3 regions of the Brevibacillus ginsengisoli genome follow, and region 2 is predicted to be linked to each of the others. Evidence: riboswitches for the same ligand, from Rfam matches in the RefSeq annotation. Region 2 holds a riboswitch; each other region holds the start of a gene.
The links. Region 2 has a riboswitch for thiamine pyrophosphate ahead of thiW (energy coupling factor transporter S component ThiW). Riboswitches for the same ligand answer to the same signal wherever they lie in the genome.

Region 1 (5,497 bases), on a different contig from region 2:
GGTTCTCATACCCCATTCGTGTTTCATTTTCACTTGGTCAATATCATCCGGATGAATCGTCTCTTGGGCAAGCTTGCCGTACAGGCAATGATCGTGAAGAAATTCATCCATCGAATAGCCGAGAATTCTCGTAAACGAGGAAGAAATAAACGTGACATCTCCCTTTTCATCCATTAAAAAAATGATATCCGACGTATTGTCTGCAATCAGTTTCAGCTTCGCTTCTTTTCCTTGCAGCATCTTGGCCGTTTGGAGATGACTCTCTCTGGCGGTTTGCAATTCGTTCTCCAATTGTTTGCTTCTGGTAATGTCTTTGGCTATCCCGATCGCACCGATAATCTTATTTTCTTGTTCATAGATCGGTAAACTCATGACGTGAATATAAATGATCTGCCCGGTACGATGCACAATACTCAGCTCGGCTTCACTCTGAGCACCCTTCAGCACTTTTTGGAATCTTTCCAGATCATCCTTTACCTCATGCGGAGGAAGAAACTCCAGGAAGTTGTGTCCGATCAGTTCTTCCTTGGGATAGCCGATTATCCGCTCGCAGGAATCGTTCGCCATAGTGATCACTCCATTACCATCAACTGCGTATATGGCATCCGGATTCTTCTCAAACAAGGATTGATACATAAGATTATCAAGTTTCGTCATTCTATCATTCCTCTTGGCGATATTAATGAGAATATTCGCTCGTCTAAGAGGAAAATCCTCGTCCCTTTTCAAACATCCGACATACCTGCTTATAATAGTTCGCCATTTCATGATTGGGCACGATTCCGCCCTGTCGAAACGAGATCCTGACCAATGAGTGAACATGCCGATAGTGTAATTGGAAGGTCCTCCTCAGAGGAAAATGCGGAACGACATCATAGCGATTGGCAATGCGATAAGAGAATGGAATGGTCTTATTAAATAAATGGACAAAGGCGGAATTGCCGACTCGCGGAGAACCGAATGTATACACATGAGGATGTTTAAATTTTGAATTGCAGGCAAGGTCAAGCGCCGCCAAAGTTGCAATGGCGCCACCCATACTATGACCGCAGAGAATCAGTTGTTTCTTGTGGGACAACCCGCTGAGGATATTGAACAGCTGGGAGCGAATCGTTCCTTCATACATCTCGGTAAAACCCTGATGAGTCTTTCCCGCTTGTTTCACAAATGGGTACGGAATCTGATTGAGCGTCAAATCCTTGTAGATATCAAACCAATTCCCCGTTCCCCGAAAACAGACGACAATTTGGGTGTCCGATTGAGCGATAATCCCTAGTCGCGGATCTTCACTCTTGCCAAGTCCAGCAACGATCTGGTATCCCTTGGGCAGAACACACTTACCGTCTCGCGCCAGAATTGTATCGTATGTCATGGTTGCTACAGTTACTACCTGCCTATCAATAACCGGCTTCCTCATTGTTGAACCCCCTCCCCAAGTGATCCAGATGGTTTTGCCATACTATATTCACTCGGGAAGGGACTTGCTTTAGTTGATTATACCGGTATTGACTAGGCTTTTATCCCCAGGAGAGAAGCCGCGTAGTAGATCGGCTGACGAATACTGTCCTGTTTGGTGTGGATGCCGAATACCTGCCGAAATGGAAGTTTCCCCGGCTTTACGTTCACCTCAATCAAGTAAATCTCTCCTTCTGGATCAATGGCCAGATCAAGTCCCAGATCTGCTTGTCGCCTGGCGTAGGCTTCTTCCAGGCAGCCGGGAATTCTAAGCGAAAGTTCTTTGATCTTTTGATAAAGTTTGCGGCTTTTCTTCTTACCAAAGTGGTGTTTCAAATAAGGGAGCAGTTCAAAAGCTGTTCCACCGTCCATCAGATTCGAGGTAATTTTTCCTGCTGCCCCCTGACGCGCGGCCAACCCTGTAATCTCCCAACGGCCCTTCTGATTTTTCTGGACCAGTGAACGCACATCATAGACAAGTCCTTCCCGGTTCACGATGGGAATCCACTTTTGCACGATGTATCTCCCGCTTTGGAGAATCCGCTCAATCTGATGAATGGCCCCCTGCTCATCTGCGAGTGGCTTTTTGTTCATTTGTTCCTCCAACAGATAAGGACCGCCCGAACCGTTTTCTCCTGTTTTGCTGAGCCGTACAATTCCCTTGCCTTCTTTTCCGTTGATAGGCTTCAAGATGACGGCTCCATAACGCTCCATCCAGTCCATTACCTGCTTGCCGTCCACCACCACTTCGGTTGGAATAAGGTGGGGACGTACGGTTTCAAATGGAAATAATTTTTGATGAATCATCCATTTGTTGCCGAGTCCGTAATTGAGAAAAGCAATCGATGGCGTATTCTTAATCTGTCGTACCTTGCCGACCACCTTCGGATCATGGTAATAGCCGATGTCAAACGTGATGGGCGGGGCGTTCATGATCCTTTTGTTCCAGCTTCCCTGTTCTCTTACGAAGCCGCTTATTTTGCCAGTGGTCAGATTGACATCCTCTGGGCGATAGACAAGCACTCGATCAAATCCTGCTTCCCTGGCCACTTCATCATATGGGTCGAATCGATCAGGATGGATTACACGACTGGCCATTACTCCAAGTATATTCATTTAGCATCACCTGAGCTTGAAGTTACGTTCTATTGTACTTGTCGCCTGCATAGACATAGGTATCCGTAATTTGTGTAGCATATGACAAATGCCCGCCTGAGGTACATGATTTGGGCGATTCGTTCAACTTATCTCGAGAAGGGGACCCGGAATGATTGCTTACCAGCTGGCAACAATTCAACAATTACCAGAAGTCTCGCAGTTTATTGCGTTCATGAATCAACATCGCGAGCACAATAACCCCTGGCTTCCCTCAGACATGGAAAGTATCAAGAAGGTACTAGCCGGTCTGCCTTTCGAAGAGGTGTTTGTCCTTGCTCTATCAGCTGAAACTTCAGCAGAAGATCAGCTTATCGGAGCGCTTGGCTACTATCCCTTCCCCGAACAAGGCTTAATCCGAATATTGGGACCTTATGTACGTGCATCTGACTGGCAACGAGTCGTCTCCGAACTGTGGGACCAACTGTTACTGCTTATCCCTCATTCATACGAGAAAATTCGGATTTCTTTAGATGAGAAGAATCAGAACGGTTTGGCATTCTTCGGCGGCCTTGGATTTGTCGTATATAACGCTGAAGCATCTCTCTCGCTTGAACTGAATTCGGGTACGCCCCTTCCGTCTGTACCGTCCAATCCAAGCGTAACCATCCGTCCCTATACGACAGGCGATCTTGAATCGTTTAATAGCCTACATCCGTTAGACGCTTATTTTAGCGCGTCGGATATCGTCAATCGGATCAGCGACACGCATCTGTTGTTTCTCATTTATGAGCAGAATCGGATGGTCGGGTACACTTATGTAGAGATCATGGAAGCGTTGAGCGCGGCAGAAATCTGCTTCATTCGCGTGTTGGAGGCAGAACGGAATAAGCGATACGGAAGCCAATTGCTCGCTCATGTGATCACCTGGTTGCGTGACAAAAGGAATGTCTCCCACATTGAACTGTCTGTCCGTGTGGAGAATACCGCCGCAAGAAGATTATATGAACGCTTCGGGTTTCATGAAGAGAAGGTATGCGTCAGCTTGGAAAAGCAGCTGGAAAAGTAAAAAGGATTTACACACCAATAAAGAATGTCTATAATGAGACACGTAATTGCATATGGAGTTTTTTGTTTTGGGGAGCTAGGTTAGCTTGGCTGAGAGGGTACCCGAATTGGTGCCGACCCTTTAACCTGATCTGGGTAATGCCAGCGTAGGGAACTAGCGCGAATGCAAACGAACAAGATTGTATCCATGCTGTTTTCTAGGCTGCCCACTTGGGTGGCTTTTTCGCTTTTCCAAGGCATAAAAGGAAAAATCGTAGAGGAAGGAGGCTTTATTGATGCCCATCGTCAATTTAGGATTTCAGGTGTTGCCAAAGGTCGCAGATGGTAATACTTACCCAGTGGTGGACAAGGCAATTGAAGTCGTACAGCAATCAGGAGTCAAATACGAGGTAGGCGCAATGGAAACCGTTATGGAGGGTGAACTGGACGAACTGATCGAGATCGTGAAGCGCGCTCAGGAAGCTTGTATCCAAGCGGGAGCCAGCGAGGTTATGACTCACATGAAAATTCATTACCGCCCAGAAGGGGTTTCCATGGATGAAAAGCTTCAAAAATACCGGTAAATCACAGACGCTAACCAGCGTGCTCCCCATCGGCTTGCTCATGCTCGTCCTGCTGATCTGGGAGATCGGGGTAAAAGTAAGCAAGATCGAAGTATGGATTTTGCCAAGCCCCACCCAAATCTTGCAATCTCTGTGGGAAGCAAGAGAGCTGATCTGGATGCATAGTGTCCAGACAATATACGAGACCCTGCTCGGTTTTGTCATCGCTATACTGGCGGGAACCTTGATTGCCGTCCTGATGGATTGGTCGGATTATCTGCGAAAAGCGGTTTACCCGCTTCTCGTGATTACCCAAACGATTCCCATCGTGGCGATTGCGCCCTTGTTTTTTATTTGGTTTGGCTTTGGGATCACGCCAAAAGTAATCGTCGTCGCATTGGTCTGCTTCTTCCCGATTACCGTGAATCTATCGGACGGTTTTCGCCTGGTCGATTCAGACATGATCCGCCTGATGTCCTCCATGGGGGCGGGTAGATGGCAGATTTTTCGGATGGTTAAACTCCCTGCCGCAATGCCCTTCTTCTTCTCAGGATTGCGAATTGCCGGTACCTACAGCGTCATGGGGGCGGTGATCGGGGAATGGCTAGGCGCAAGCAAAGGCTTAGGCATCCTGATGACCCGCTCCTCCCAATCGTTTCAGACGGACCGAGTGTTCGCTACGATTTTCGTCATTGTTTTTCTCAGCTTGGCCATGTTCGTTCTCATTGAACTGATCGCGCGGGTCACCATGCCTTGGTATCCATCCCGTAAAGAATAAAGGAGACTTATCATGAATCGAAATCATACAAAACAAAACCGTCTTCGGTATCTATTCGCAAGTGTTACAGTAGGACTCAGCATTCTCGCCGCAGGCTGCGGACAATCAGCTGCTCCCGCTCCACAAACAGATAAAGCGGCTCAACCAGCGACTGGTCAACTGCAAAAAGTAACCGTAATGCTCGACTGGTTCCCGAACACCAACCACTCCGGCCTTTATGTGGCCAAAGACAAAGGCTACTATCAGGCACAAGGACTGGATGTAGAGATTGAACAACCAGGTCAAGGCACTCAAGCTGACCAATTGGCGGCAGCGGGTAAAGTTGATTTTGCCGTGAGCTATCAGGAAGCGGTTACCCAAGCACGCGCAACCAATATTCCGCTTGTTTCCATAGCAGCGGTGATCCAGCACAACACCTCCGCTTTCGCTTCACCGAAGGACAAGAACATTTTGTCCCCGAAAGATTTCGAAGGCAAGCGTTACGGCGGATGGGGATCGCCATCTGAAGAAGCCGTGATTAAAGCTGTGATGACCAAAGCGGGAGGCGACCCGTCCAAGG
Region 2 (5,497 bases):
CTCCGTCATACAGATGGCGGATTTTATGTAGGAATTCATTATCTCCATTAAGCAGCACCAGGCCGTCTTTGTCGGTATGAGGCAGCAGTTCCGCTTTGGCGAGGGCTATTTTCTCCCGCGTCCCAAAAAACTCAAGGTGAGCGTCACCAATCGTCGTAATCACGCTGTATTTGGGCTGTACGAGCGATGCCAATAGATCAATCTCACCTGGATGATTCATTCCCACTTCAAGTACCGCTGACTCGTGAGTTTCATCCAATTGAAGCAAAGAATAAGGGGCACCAAGGTGATTATTGAGGTTTTTGTAGGTTTTATAAACGGAATGCTTGGCGCTTAGCACATGGGCGATTATATCTTTGGTAGAGGTTTTTCCGTTGCTCCCGGTTACGGCTACAATGGGTATGTTGAACTGACGTCGGTAAGCGGCAGACAGTTTTTGAAAAGCTCTCAGCGTGTCATTTACGAGGATGACCCCCGTTTGGGATGGGAGCTCTGTTGGGAGTTTGGACTGATTGCTAACAAGTACGGCTGCGGCTCCTTGCTCAATTGCTTGCATGATGAAGTCATGTCCGTCACGGTTGCTCACAATTGGCACAAAAAGCGACCCCGCTTCAAGCTGACGAGTGTCAAAGTGGGCGGAGGTGATGGTCGCAGAGGGGTCACCTTGGAGAAGGATTCCTTCCGACATTTTAGCAAGCTCGGCAAACGTAATAGGTTTCATGGGTGTTCATCCCTTCAGATTTTCCAATTAGATGGTTGTTCATGTTTTTGATTCGAGGTCATGCTACCACGCATTGAATACGGAAGCAAGACTCAATCTCCCTATAGCTAACCAGATGCTCACTTTATGATATGGTGAAGACTTTTTCGCTATGTTGCCTTCATGACTGACTCAGGCCAGAAATGAAATAAAATCAACGGATTTTCATTAGTTTCAAGAATAGGTTGACCAGACCTAAGCATATAGCCTATAATGTAATTTGACAGTCTGTGCTCGAACAGTTTGTCCCACTGTTTCACACGGAGGGAGGGAATTACAGATGGCAGAAATTCGCGTTCGTAAAAATGAATCTTTGGAAAGCGCACTTCGCCGCTTTAAGCGTGAAAGCGCAAAGTCCGGTGTTATGGCTGAACTCCGTAAACGCCGCCACTTTGAAAAGCCTAGCGTAGCTAAAAAGAAAAAATCCGAAGCTGCTCGCAAACGCAAGTTTTACTAGGTGGAGGGCTAATCATGAGTGTAATGGAGCGACTCAATCAAGATATGAAGCAAGCGATGAAGGATAAAGCAGTACTGAAACTCTCCGTTATTCGCATGGTGAAAGCCGCTATTCAAAACGAAGAGATTACCAAAGGGAAGGCATTGTCCGACGACGATGTGCTGACCATCTTGACCCGTGAGTTAAAACAACGCCGTGACTCCCTCCAAGAGTTTGAAAAAGCAGACCGTGATGATTTATCGAGCAAAACCCGTGAGGAAATCGAGATTCTTACTGCCTATTTACCAGAGCAGCTAAGCGTTGAGGAGATTCGTCAACTCGTACGTGAAGCAATCGCTCAGGTAGGAGCCACCTCTAAAAAAGAGATGGGCAAGGTAATGGGAGCTGTTATTCCCAAGGTAAAAGGTAAAGCAGACGGTACTACCGTTCAAACGATAGTAAATGAAGAATTATCCTAATAGATAATTTTGCGGAAAACCCCAATCCTTTCATGAGGATTGGGGTTTTTGGTATTAGTTTCGTTGGATGAGAGGATTGGTCGAACGCTGTATCACTCCAACGACAATCCATCCGATGGAAGCGCCGATAATCGTGCTAGTCAGGAATGAGGGCAAAAACGCAAGAGCGCCCACGGATTTGCCCATGAACAGTTGAGCAAAAGGAACAGATAAGAATGATCCAATAACTCCAGTACCGAAGACTTCGCCAATCCATGCTCCCCAAGTGCGCTTTATTCGTTGATATACTAGCCCGGCCAAGAGTGCGCCGATCATGCCGCCAGGGAACGCAAGTAGTGTACCCGCACCAAGAAGATTCCGCAGCAAGGCAATAGCGAACGCGACGGTTACCGCAGGAATAGGGCCAAGCATGACAGCTGCGATCACATTAATCGCGTGCTGAATTGGAAATGCTTTGGCGATTCCAGTGGGGATTGAGACAATGTTCGAGCTGATGGTTCCGATGGCAACGAGTACGGCCATTCTGGTCAAGCGTTGAGTTTTGTTCATGTTTTCACCTCATGATGTTTTTTTACATGCAAAAAAGCCGCCTTCCTAATCCGGAAAGCGGCAACGCAACGAAGCTAGATGAAAGATAAGGTGGCAGACGAATCGAGGGAACCGACTCGTGTATGGACGTCATTCATCGTTTGCTTCCCTACGCTGGCATGATCCAGATCAGGTAATAAGGGTCTGGAACTGTAGTCCCATCTCAGCCCATTGTGGGCACCCCTAGCGTAAACTCTACATGAAATTGTGCTTATTATACGCTGAGCTTGATTTTGCTGTAAATAGCCAATTTTGATCTTGCCAGATGATGAACGGGTATGTTACCGTTATTTTTGCAATCACAACAATTTACACGGGAGCTTGGGAGAACCAGGCTGAGAGGATAGCTAATCTGCTATCGACCGTCATACCTGAACTGGATAATGCCAGCGGAGGAACGATTCATACATACGTGCATGAGCACTCTTGTACACTTTTTGTTTTCGGTGTTTGAGGAGAAATGATGTACGCGCTGGACCGCCGATACTTTTGTCGTGCGGTCTTTTATTTGACAGTCCTCCGTCTGGCGGTGATCCGATTCTACAAACAGAGGAGGTTTTTTCATGTCAAATTATCAAGAATCCCTTTCCGCCATTACTACGCCTCGTCAGTATCCCAACAGTCGCAAGTTTTATGTATCCGGGAGCCGCCCAGATATTCAGGTGCCCATGCGCGAAATCGCCCTGCATCCTACTCGAAGTATAAACGGGGAGATGAAGGAAAATGCTCCGTTGCAGATCTATGACACAAGTGGAGTCTACACGGATGAGAGCGTAAATATGAATATTCACCATGGCTTGCAACCAAAGCGCCTCAATTGGGTGCTGGAACGACAAGATGTGGAAGAATATCAAGGCATTCATCGAAAGGTTTTGCGATCCAAAGCGGGCCGTACCGTCACGCAGCTATATTACGCTCGTCGTGGGGTTATCACGCCTGAAATGGAGTATATCGCGATCCGCGAGGGTGTGGAGCCAGATTTTGTGCGTCGGGAAGTAGCTGAAGGAAGAGCCATCATCCCCTTGAATATCAATCACCCTGAGAGTGAACCGATGATTATCGGGCGCAATTTCCACGTGAAAGTGAATGCCAATATCGGGAACTCTGCGGTTTCCTCAACGATTGAGGAAGAGGTGGAAAAAATGATTTGGGCAACTTACTGGGGAGCCGATACGATCATGGATCTCTCGACAGGCAAGCAGATTCACGAGACCAGAGAATGGATTATTCGCAACTCCCCGGTTCCGGTAGGCACGGTTCCGATCTATCAAGCGCTGGAAAAAGTAAACGGAATTGCCGAAAATCTAACTTGGGACGTATACCGTGAGACGTTGATTGAACAAGCGGAACAGGGAGTTGATTACTTCACCATTCATGCGGGTGTTCGTCTCCATCACATCCCGATGACAGCCAATCGGGTAACCGGTATCGTTTCTAGAGGAGGCTCGATCATGGCGGCATGGTGCCTCGCGCATCATCAGGAGAATTTCCTCTATTCGCATTTTGAGGAAATTTGTGAAATCATGAAAAAATACGATATCAGCTTCTCGCTTGGCGATGGCTTGCGACCAGGTTCAATCGCCGATGCGAACGATGAGGCTCAGTTCGCTGAGCTGGAGACGCTGGGGGAACTCACGAAGATCGCCTGGAAGCACGATGTACAAGTGATGATCGAAGGGCCTGGACATGTCCCTATGCATAAAATTAAGGAGAATGTGGATCGACAGATGGAGGTTTGTCAAGAGGCTCCATTCTATACCTTGGGCCCGTTGACTACAGATATTGCGCCGGGTTACGACCATATCACATCCGCTATTGGGGCTGCGATGATCGGATGGTTCGGAACCGCCATGCTGTGCTATGTGACACCGAAAGAACACTTGGGCTTACCGAATAAACAAGACGTTCGCGAGGGACTGATTGCGTATAAAATTGCAGCCCACGCAGCTGATTTGGCCAAAGGACATCCAAGTGCCCAAAGACGCGACGACGCTCTCTCCAAGGCTCGTTTTGAATTCCGGTGGTTGGATCAGTTCAACCTCTCTCTTGATCCCGCGAGAGCGATTGAATATCATGACGAGACACTTCCCGCAGAAGGGGCGAAAACGGCTCATTTCTGCTCAATGTGCGGACCGAAGTTCTGCAGTATGAGTATTACCCACGACATTCGTGAGCGCTTTGGCGCGGCTGCTCAAGCTGAAATTGTGGAAGGGTATCAACAAAAATCACAAGAATTTCGGGACAACGGCAGCAAGCTTTATCGTTAAGAATGGCAAACCCTCCGGCTCACTTAAGGTCGAGAGGGTTTTTTCTTTGAAACTTACTTGCGATTGTATCGTATTACCAGTTGGTGAAGGAAAGGAGGATAAGAGTGATAAGTCGTCTAATACGTACAAGTGCTTGGGCTCTAATCGTTTGTTTTGCAATAGGTCTGCTGCTTGTCCCCTTTCAGCAAGCTGTACAGGCGCAATCTTCCAAACATGTATTTGTGATTCCAGTGAAACAGGGGATTGAGCGAGGGTTGGAGAGCTTTTTGCAGCGAGCGTTATCAGAAGCGCATGCGCAAGGAGCAGATACCATCGTCCTGGATATAGACACCCCAGGTGGCGAGATAGGAGCGGCTGGCGAGATAGGGCGGATGGTTCGAGAGAATCCGGCTAAGGTGGTTGCCTATATTGACAATCAGGCGTTTTCCGCGGGAACGTACATCGCTCTCAATGCGAATCAAATTGTGATGACGCCTGGAAGCAGCATGGGTTCAGCGGCGCCAATTAACCTTCAAGGGAATACAGCAGGGGTCAAGGTCATCTCAGCCTGGTCAGAAATGATGGCTGGAGCGGCCAAGATGAATCACCGCGATCCAGATATCGCTCGGGCGATGGTCGAACTGGACAAGGAAATCCCTGGTGTGAAGAGCAAAGGGTCCGTGCTTTCCCTTGATGCGACGAAAGCGTTGGAAGTAGGGTATGCTGACAAAATTGTAAAAGACAAACAAGGGCTATATCAATTCTTAGGTGTTCATGAGAATGAAGTGAAGGAGATTGATCCGACACTCAGCGAAAAAGTAGCCCGATTCGTTACCAGCCCAGCTGTGATGAGTGTGCTATTTATTATAGGGTTGGTAGGAATGGTTGTTGAATTGTTTGTTCCTGGCTTCGGAGTTTTTGGAACCATAAGTATTCTCTCGTTTGGACTCTACTTTTTCGGTCACTTCGTTGCTGGGTTTGCCAGCTG
Region 3 (5,497 bases), on a different contig from region 2:
AGTCCTCTTGACGCGGTTTGCCCACTACGGTAGCAGGGTAGATTGCGTCTTTGCGTCTCCACATTTGATTCACTTGAAAAACAGGGAAATCATGAACCCAGGAGTAGTACCCAAAATGGTCGCCGAACGGCCCTTCTGGACGTCGAACATGTGGGGGAACAACGCCGCCAAACACAAACTCGGCTTCCGCTACAATTCGGTGAGCGTGGTTTGGCACTTCCACCATGTTGAGTTTATCCCCCATTAAAAGAGAAGCAAAGATCAATTCCGGTACCATCTCCGGCAATGGAGCTATGGCAGATACGATCATGGCAGGCGGGCCGCCAATCGTCAGGGTAACCGGCAGCGCTTGGTTGCGTTTCTCCGCTTCAAAGTGGTGGAAACCGCCGCCCTTGTGAATTTGCCAGTGCATACCAGTGGTATTTTTATCGTAAATTTGAATCCGGTACATTCCGAGATTATGTTCCTTGGTTTCTGGATGTTCGGTATAGACAAGCGGCAACGTCACGAACGGTCCGCCATCCTCATGCCAACTGGTCAATGCGGGAAGCTGGGTCAAATCGACATCCCTTGTTGAAACTTGGGTAACCGGTGCATGCGAAGATGAGATATTGCGAGTCCCGGTTTTCATCACGCTCATCAGAGGGTCTCGCAACTCCCATAAGGAAGAGAGCTTTGGTGGCAGAAGGCGATCCATTGCCCCGACCAGCTCTCGGACGATCCGTTCCGGTTTCGGTCCAAATGCCATATTGACGCGATCCACTGTACCAAACAAGTTGGTGACGACAGGAAAGGGCTTTCCTTTTACATTGGTGAACAAAAGGGCAGGGCCTTGTTCCTCAATGACACGACGATGGATTTCCGCCAATTCTAAATGAGGATCGACTAGAGCATCTATCTGGATTAATTGTCCTTCCTTGCGCAGCTGCTCAAGAAAAGAACGTAAATTGGTATGCATAACGAATAAGTCACCTCAACTAATTCACTCTTCTAAAGCCTTTTTCACTCCTTTCTACTCTACACGATGAGAACAGCTTGTTCTAGTCCTTCTTCAGGAATTTTGGCAAGAAATGTGTTAGATACGTGTATTTTGCCCAAGAATATGGATTAACTTCTCTTTCACACCAGCCCATTCTGATTGTACAATGCTAAAAAATACAGTGTCTCGCACATAGCCGTCCTGGATAATCATGTGATTGCGAAGAATGCCTTCCTGCACTCCGCCAATTCGAATGATCGCTCGTTGAGAATTGCGGTTACGCAGATCGGTTTTAAGCTGCACCCGAATACATCCCAAGGTTTCGAAGCAATGCTTGAGTAAAAGGTATTTACATTCCGTATTGGCGGCTGTTTTCCATACGGAAGGCGTCAACCAGGTAAAGCCAATCTCCAATCCGCTATCCTTTGGCGAAATATTAAGAAATCGGGTGCTGCCTATGACTTGATTATTCCGTTGATCAATGATGGTGAAGGGTAATTCCGTTCCTTTGGCCTGATTGTCAAGTGCGGTCTGGATAAACCTGAGCATATCTTCCTTTGTCCGGATGTTTGAAGTCATGTACGTCCAAATCCGTTCATCCTGTGCCGCATTCCACAAACCATCCCAATGTTCAAGCGTGAGTGGTTCAAGTCGAACATCCTTGCCAATTAATGTGACGGGTGCAACTCGCAGCATATCATGATCTCCTCTCAGCTGTTCTGGTTCAATGAAGAAACAGAACAGTTCCTTGTAATTTTGGCTAGATTACTGACAAGAGTCCCGATTGTCAAGACTCATTTTCAGATAAAAAAGACCACTCTCCGTAGAAAGTGGACATTCTAAGGCTTTCTGTTCATCGTTCCATTTTAAAAAATGGACGGCTTCACTACATAAAGCACCACGGAAAACATGAGAAGAGCAAGTCCGCATGCGGTCAGGCTAAGCTGTGGTTTCATGTTTTTGTGAGGACGAGGGAGCACACCGATGACCATCATAATGAAGGAAGACAGGAACATTACGAATAAGAGAAAATAAAGAATCACTGGGAACACCCTTTCGATAGAAAATCACGTAAACAACTTGTTAATATATGTATTAGTTTACTTGATATTACCAGTTAAATCTAGAGGGTTGTCTCATTTCAATGAACAGTGTAAACTACCTTTTGGTAAAACAATGGAATTGGCAAGATAGAACGGAGGAGCGCTTTTGTCTGACATGAACAATCCCACGGTTATCGTCCGTTTAGGAACACAGGCATTTCTCATTTTATGCCGGATGTTTGACGGATTTTATGATGATTTGAAGCAACAACAAGAGATGGATCAGGTGACAGAATCAATCGCCCAATCTCTACTCGGAGGGGTTTCCTATTTGCAGGAACAAGAATCTCCACCTAAAGAAATGAAGATCGAGTTCACATTTTCGGAAGTGTTTTTCTTGAAAAAGCTGACCAATGAAGTGCTGACGCGTTTACCAAAGACCCAAGATCAACGAAAAATGCATGAATGGCTGAACGAATGCTTGAATGCTTTTGATCTTGCCGTTAAATAAAGTATATGTAGTGGGTTTCTGACATATTTATATTTACAGCATTCCTGCCACGTGGTAGTGTGGGAATAGCCAAATTGCATACAAGTACCAAACGGGGGTCGAGCATCGTCGACTGAGAGTGTAACGAGTGTGTTACTTACCGTAGAACCTGATCTGGGTTATGCCAGCGGAGGGAGAGGTATCAGACGAAGCTATTATTTCGGTTTCATTTATGATGAAACTGATTGAGATATTCGTGCAGACAACCATCCGCCGTCGGATGGTTTTTTTGTTTACATATTGGAAAGTTTAATGGCTTTACAGTGGGAAAGTAATTAATCTTTCCTTCCATTCGCGTAAGCCCACTCAAGAAAAGACTTCGTCCGCTTGCAGCCTCCTTGGAAGTGAAGCCTAGCGAAAGAACGGAGAAAGGGATAAGAGTCGCCACTCAACCCCTTTAGGGGCGCGAAGCGTTTGGCGACTCCCTTTCGTAGTGAAAGAGCGGACTTTATTTCTTCCTTGCGAACTTCCACTGAGCGAAAAGGGACGAAGTCTTTTCTCATCCGGCAGAAAAAGAGGTGAAGAAGCTTGGCAGATAAGCTTACTTTTGAGCGAGTGAACTTTGGGTATGATCAAACCCCGATTGTTGAGAATTTATCTCTTGATGTGAAGAAAGGGGAATTCGTCAGCCTGGTGGGGCCGAGTGGAGTTGGGAAAAGCACTTTGTTTCAGCTTGCCAACGGATTGCTTCAACCCCAAACAGGCCAGATCCTGTTAAATGGTAAAGTCACCTGCGACCGCTTGGGCAAGGTGGCCTATATGCCGCAGCAGGACTTATTGATGCCGTGGCGGACGGTGGTGGAGAATGCTGCTCTTCCGCTGGAGATTCAAGGAATTCCTTCAAAAGCGGCGAGGGAACAGGTCCTAGAGCAGCTTCCCTTATTCGGCTTGATTGAATATGCCGATGCGTACCCTCGGCAGCTCTCTGGAGGGATGCGACAGCGTGTCTCCCTGTTGCGTACAACATTGACTGGCGCTGACTTGTTGCTATTGGATGAACCGTTTAGCGCGCTTGACGGAATCACGCGAATGGAGATGCAGGAGTGGTTGCTTCGTTTATGGAGCCAAATCGGCAGTACCGTGGTCATGATCACCCATGATCTGGAAGAGGCCATTCTCTTGTCTGATCGGGTTCTGGTGATCAAGGAAAAACCGATTCGAACGGTTACAGAGATACCAGTTCCAACTGAACGTTGTGTACGCGGTTCTTCACGTCACGAAGCCAGCACGCTGTTGCTTCGGGAAAGAATCTGGCGAGAGCTTCAAAGTCGAACGGACGAGAGCAGTCACCGGGGAGGAGTTGCCACATGAGCTCATCCAAAAAAGGTACGACGTTCATCTATTCCTTCTGTTCCGTCGTCGGAATGATTTTGTTATGGGAAGTCGTGTGCCGTGTCGGAAATGTCCCTCCGTTTATTTTGCCCAAACCTTCAGAAGTGATCGTTTCTTTATGGGAGTTACGCTCGTTGCTATTCGGCGAACACTTCCTCGCCACCTTGGAAGAAGTGCTGCTCGGTCTTGTAAGCTCCATCGCGCTTGGCGTATTGCTGGCCGTACTGATGAGGCTAAGTCCGATATGGGAGCGAATCATTTATCCGCACATTGTCATCTCGCAAACGATTCCGATGATTGCGCTCTCTCCCATTTTTATTATGTGGTTTGGCTATAGCTTGACTGGCAAAATTGCGATTGCCACGTTATTTACGTTTTTTCCGATTGTGGTGAGCACCTATGACGGTTTGGGCTCCTCTCCCAAAGAAATGGTTGATCTACTTCGCACGATGGGGGCCACGCGCGCTCAAATTTTTTGGAAGCTGCAAGTGCCAGCCTGTTTGCCACATTTTTTTAGCGGGGTGAAGGTAGCGGCTACATACAGTGTTGCGGGAGCCACGATCGGAGAATGGTTAGGAGCGAGCGAGGGTTTGGGGTACTTCGGCAGAAGAGCTTCCGGAAACTTTCAAGCATCCGCCTTGTTTGCCTCCATTCTGATCCTATCTGCGATGGGGATTCTGTTATTTTTACTCGCCACTGGTCTGGAACGCAGATGGACGGGTAAAACCAATCGATCATCTAAATGAGAAAAGGAGTAGTACTATGAAAAAAACAGCTTCACGCATCGGATACTTTTTGCTCGCTCTTACGCTGGCAGTTGCTTTGTCGGCTTGCGCCAATCACAGCGCGTCACAACCTGGAACACAAGATCAATCAGCGGCAAACCAAAAGGATCAGGAACTTACCATTGCCCTGGACTGGTATCCCAATGCTGTTCATTCCTTCTTATACGCAGCGGAGGAACAAGGATATTTTAAACAGGAGCATGTAAAAGTGAATCTTCAGATGCCTTCAGATGCCAACGATCCTTTGAAAATGGCTGCGGCTGGGCAAGTAGACGCCGCGATCAGTTATCAGTCCCAAATGATCCAGGCCCGTTCCGAAGGTGTTCCGGTTGTCTCAATTGCCGGTCTCGTGTACAGTCCGCTTAATGTGCTGATGGTACGTAAGGACAGCGGTATTCATTCTCCTAAAGATCTGGCAGGCAAGACAGTCGGTTATCCATCCGTTCCGTTGGATGAAGAAATTGTGAAGCAAATGGTCAAAGCGGACGGCGGAGACGATAGTCAGATTAAATTTGTGGATATTGGCTATGATATCATTCCTTCGTTGACAGCCAAAAAAGTGGATGCTGTGATCGGTGGGTTCATCAATCATGAGCAGCTGATTCTTGAGAAAAATGGGGTAGCAGTAACCGCTTTTGCTCCACATAAATATGGCGTGCCCAATTTTTCTGAGCTTGTGCTTGCTACAAGCGATCAGACGCTGTCCCAAAAACAGCAAGCTCTTCAAGCGTTTCTGCGCGCAGCCCAAAAAGGTCAAGAGTACGTAGCGAAGCACAAAGAGCAGTCAATCGATTTACTGTTGAACAAA

Region 1: linked by a shared signal. The riboswitch ahead of ACQCN2_RS12325 (thiamine-binding protein) and the one ahead of thiW (energy coupling factor transporter S component ThiW) in region 2 are both predicted to bind thiamine pyrophosphate.
Region 3: linked by a shared signal. The riboswitch ahead of ACQCN2_RS14740 (ABC transporter ATP-binding protein) and the one ahead of thiW (energy coupling factor transporter S component ThiW) in region 2 are both predicted to bind thiamine pyrophosphate.

Annotation. Positions count from the first base shown of each region.
Region 1 covers NZ_JBNJQR010000005.1:194,174-199,670, reverse strand. The annotation lists gene ACQCN2_RS12345 (PAS domain-containing sensor histidine kinase) at 1-657, opposite strand, end outside; gene ACQCN2_RS12340 (lipase family protein) at 701-1,417, opposite strand; gene ACQCN2_RS12335 (YheC/YheD family endospore coat-associated protein) at 1,510-2,571, opposite strand; gene ACQCN2_RS12330 (GNAT family N-acetyltransferase) at 2,723-3,619, shown strand; TPP riboswitch at 3,678-3,790, shown strand; gene ACQCN2_RS12325 (thiamine-binding protein) at 3,894-4,181, shown strand; gene ACQCN2_RS12320 (ABC transporter permease) at 4,156-4,938, shown strand; gene ACQCN2_RS12315 (ABC transporter substrate-binding protein) at 4,951-5,497, shown strand, end outside.
Region 2 covers NZ_JBNJQR010000001.1:690,572-696,068, forward strand. The annotation lists gene ACQCN2_RS03375 (UDP-N-acetylmuramoyl-tripeptide--D-alanyl-D-alanine ligase) at 1-721, opposite strand, end outside; gene rpsU (30S ribosomal protein S21) at 1,041-1,217, shown strand; gene ACQCN2_RS03385 (GatB/YqeY domain-containing protein) at 1,232-1,675, shown strand; gene thiW (energy coupling factor transporter S component ThiW) at 1,730-2,224, opposite strand; TPP riboswitch at 2,353-2,458, opposite strand; gene thiC (phosphomethylpyrimidine synthase ThiC) at 2,827-4,530, shown strand; gene ACQCN2_RS03400 (NfeD family protein) at 4,635-5,497, shown strand, end outside.
Region 3 covers NZ_JBNJQR010000006.1:292,163-297,659, forward strand. The annotation lists gene ACQCN2_RS14720 (UbiD family decarboxylase) at 1-958, opposite strand, end outside; gene ACQCN2_RS14725 (GNAT family N-acetyltransferase) at 1,076-1,675, opposite strand; gene ACQCN2_RS14730 (hypothetical protein) at 1,846-2,022, opposite strand; gene ACQCN2_RS14735 (hypothetical protein) at 2,189-2,533, shown strand; TPP riboswitch at 2,615-2,725, shown strand; gene ACQCN2_RS14740 (ABC transporter ATP-binding protein) at 3,101-3,883, shown strand; gene ACQCN2_RS14745 (ABC transporter permease) at 3,937-4,650, shown strand; gene ACQCN2_RS14750 (ABC transporter substrate-binding protein) at 4,667-5,497, shown strand, end outside.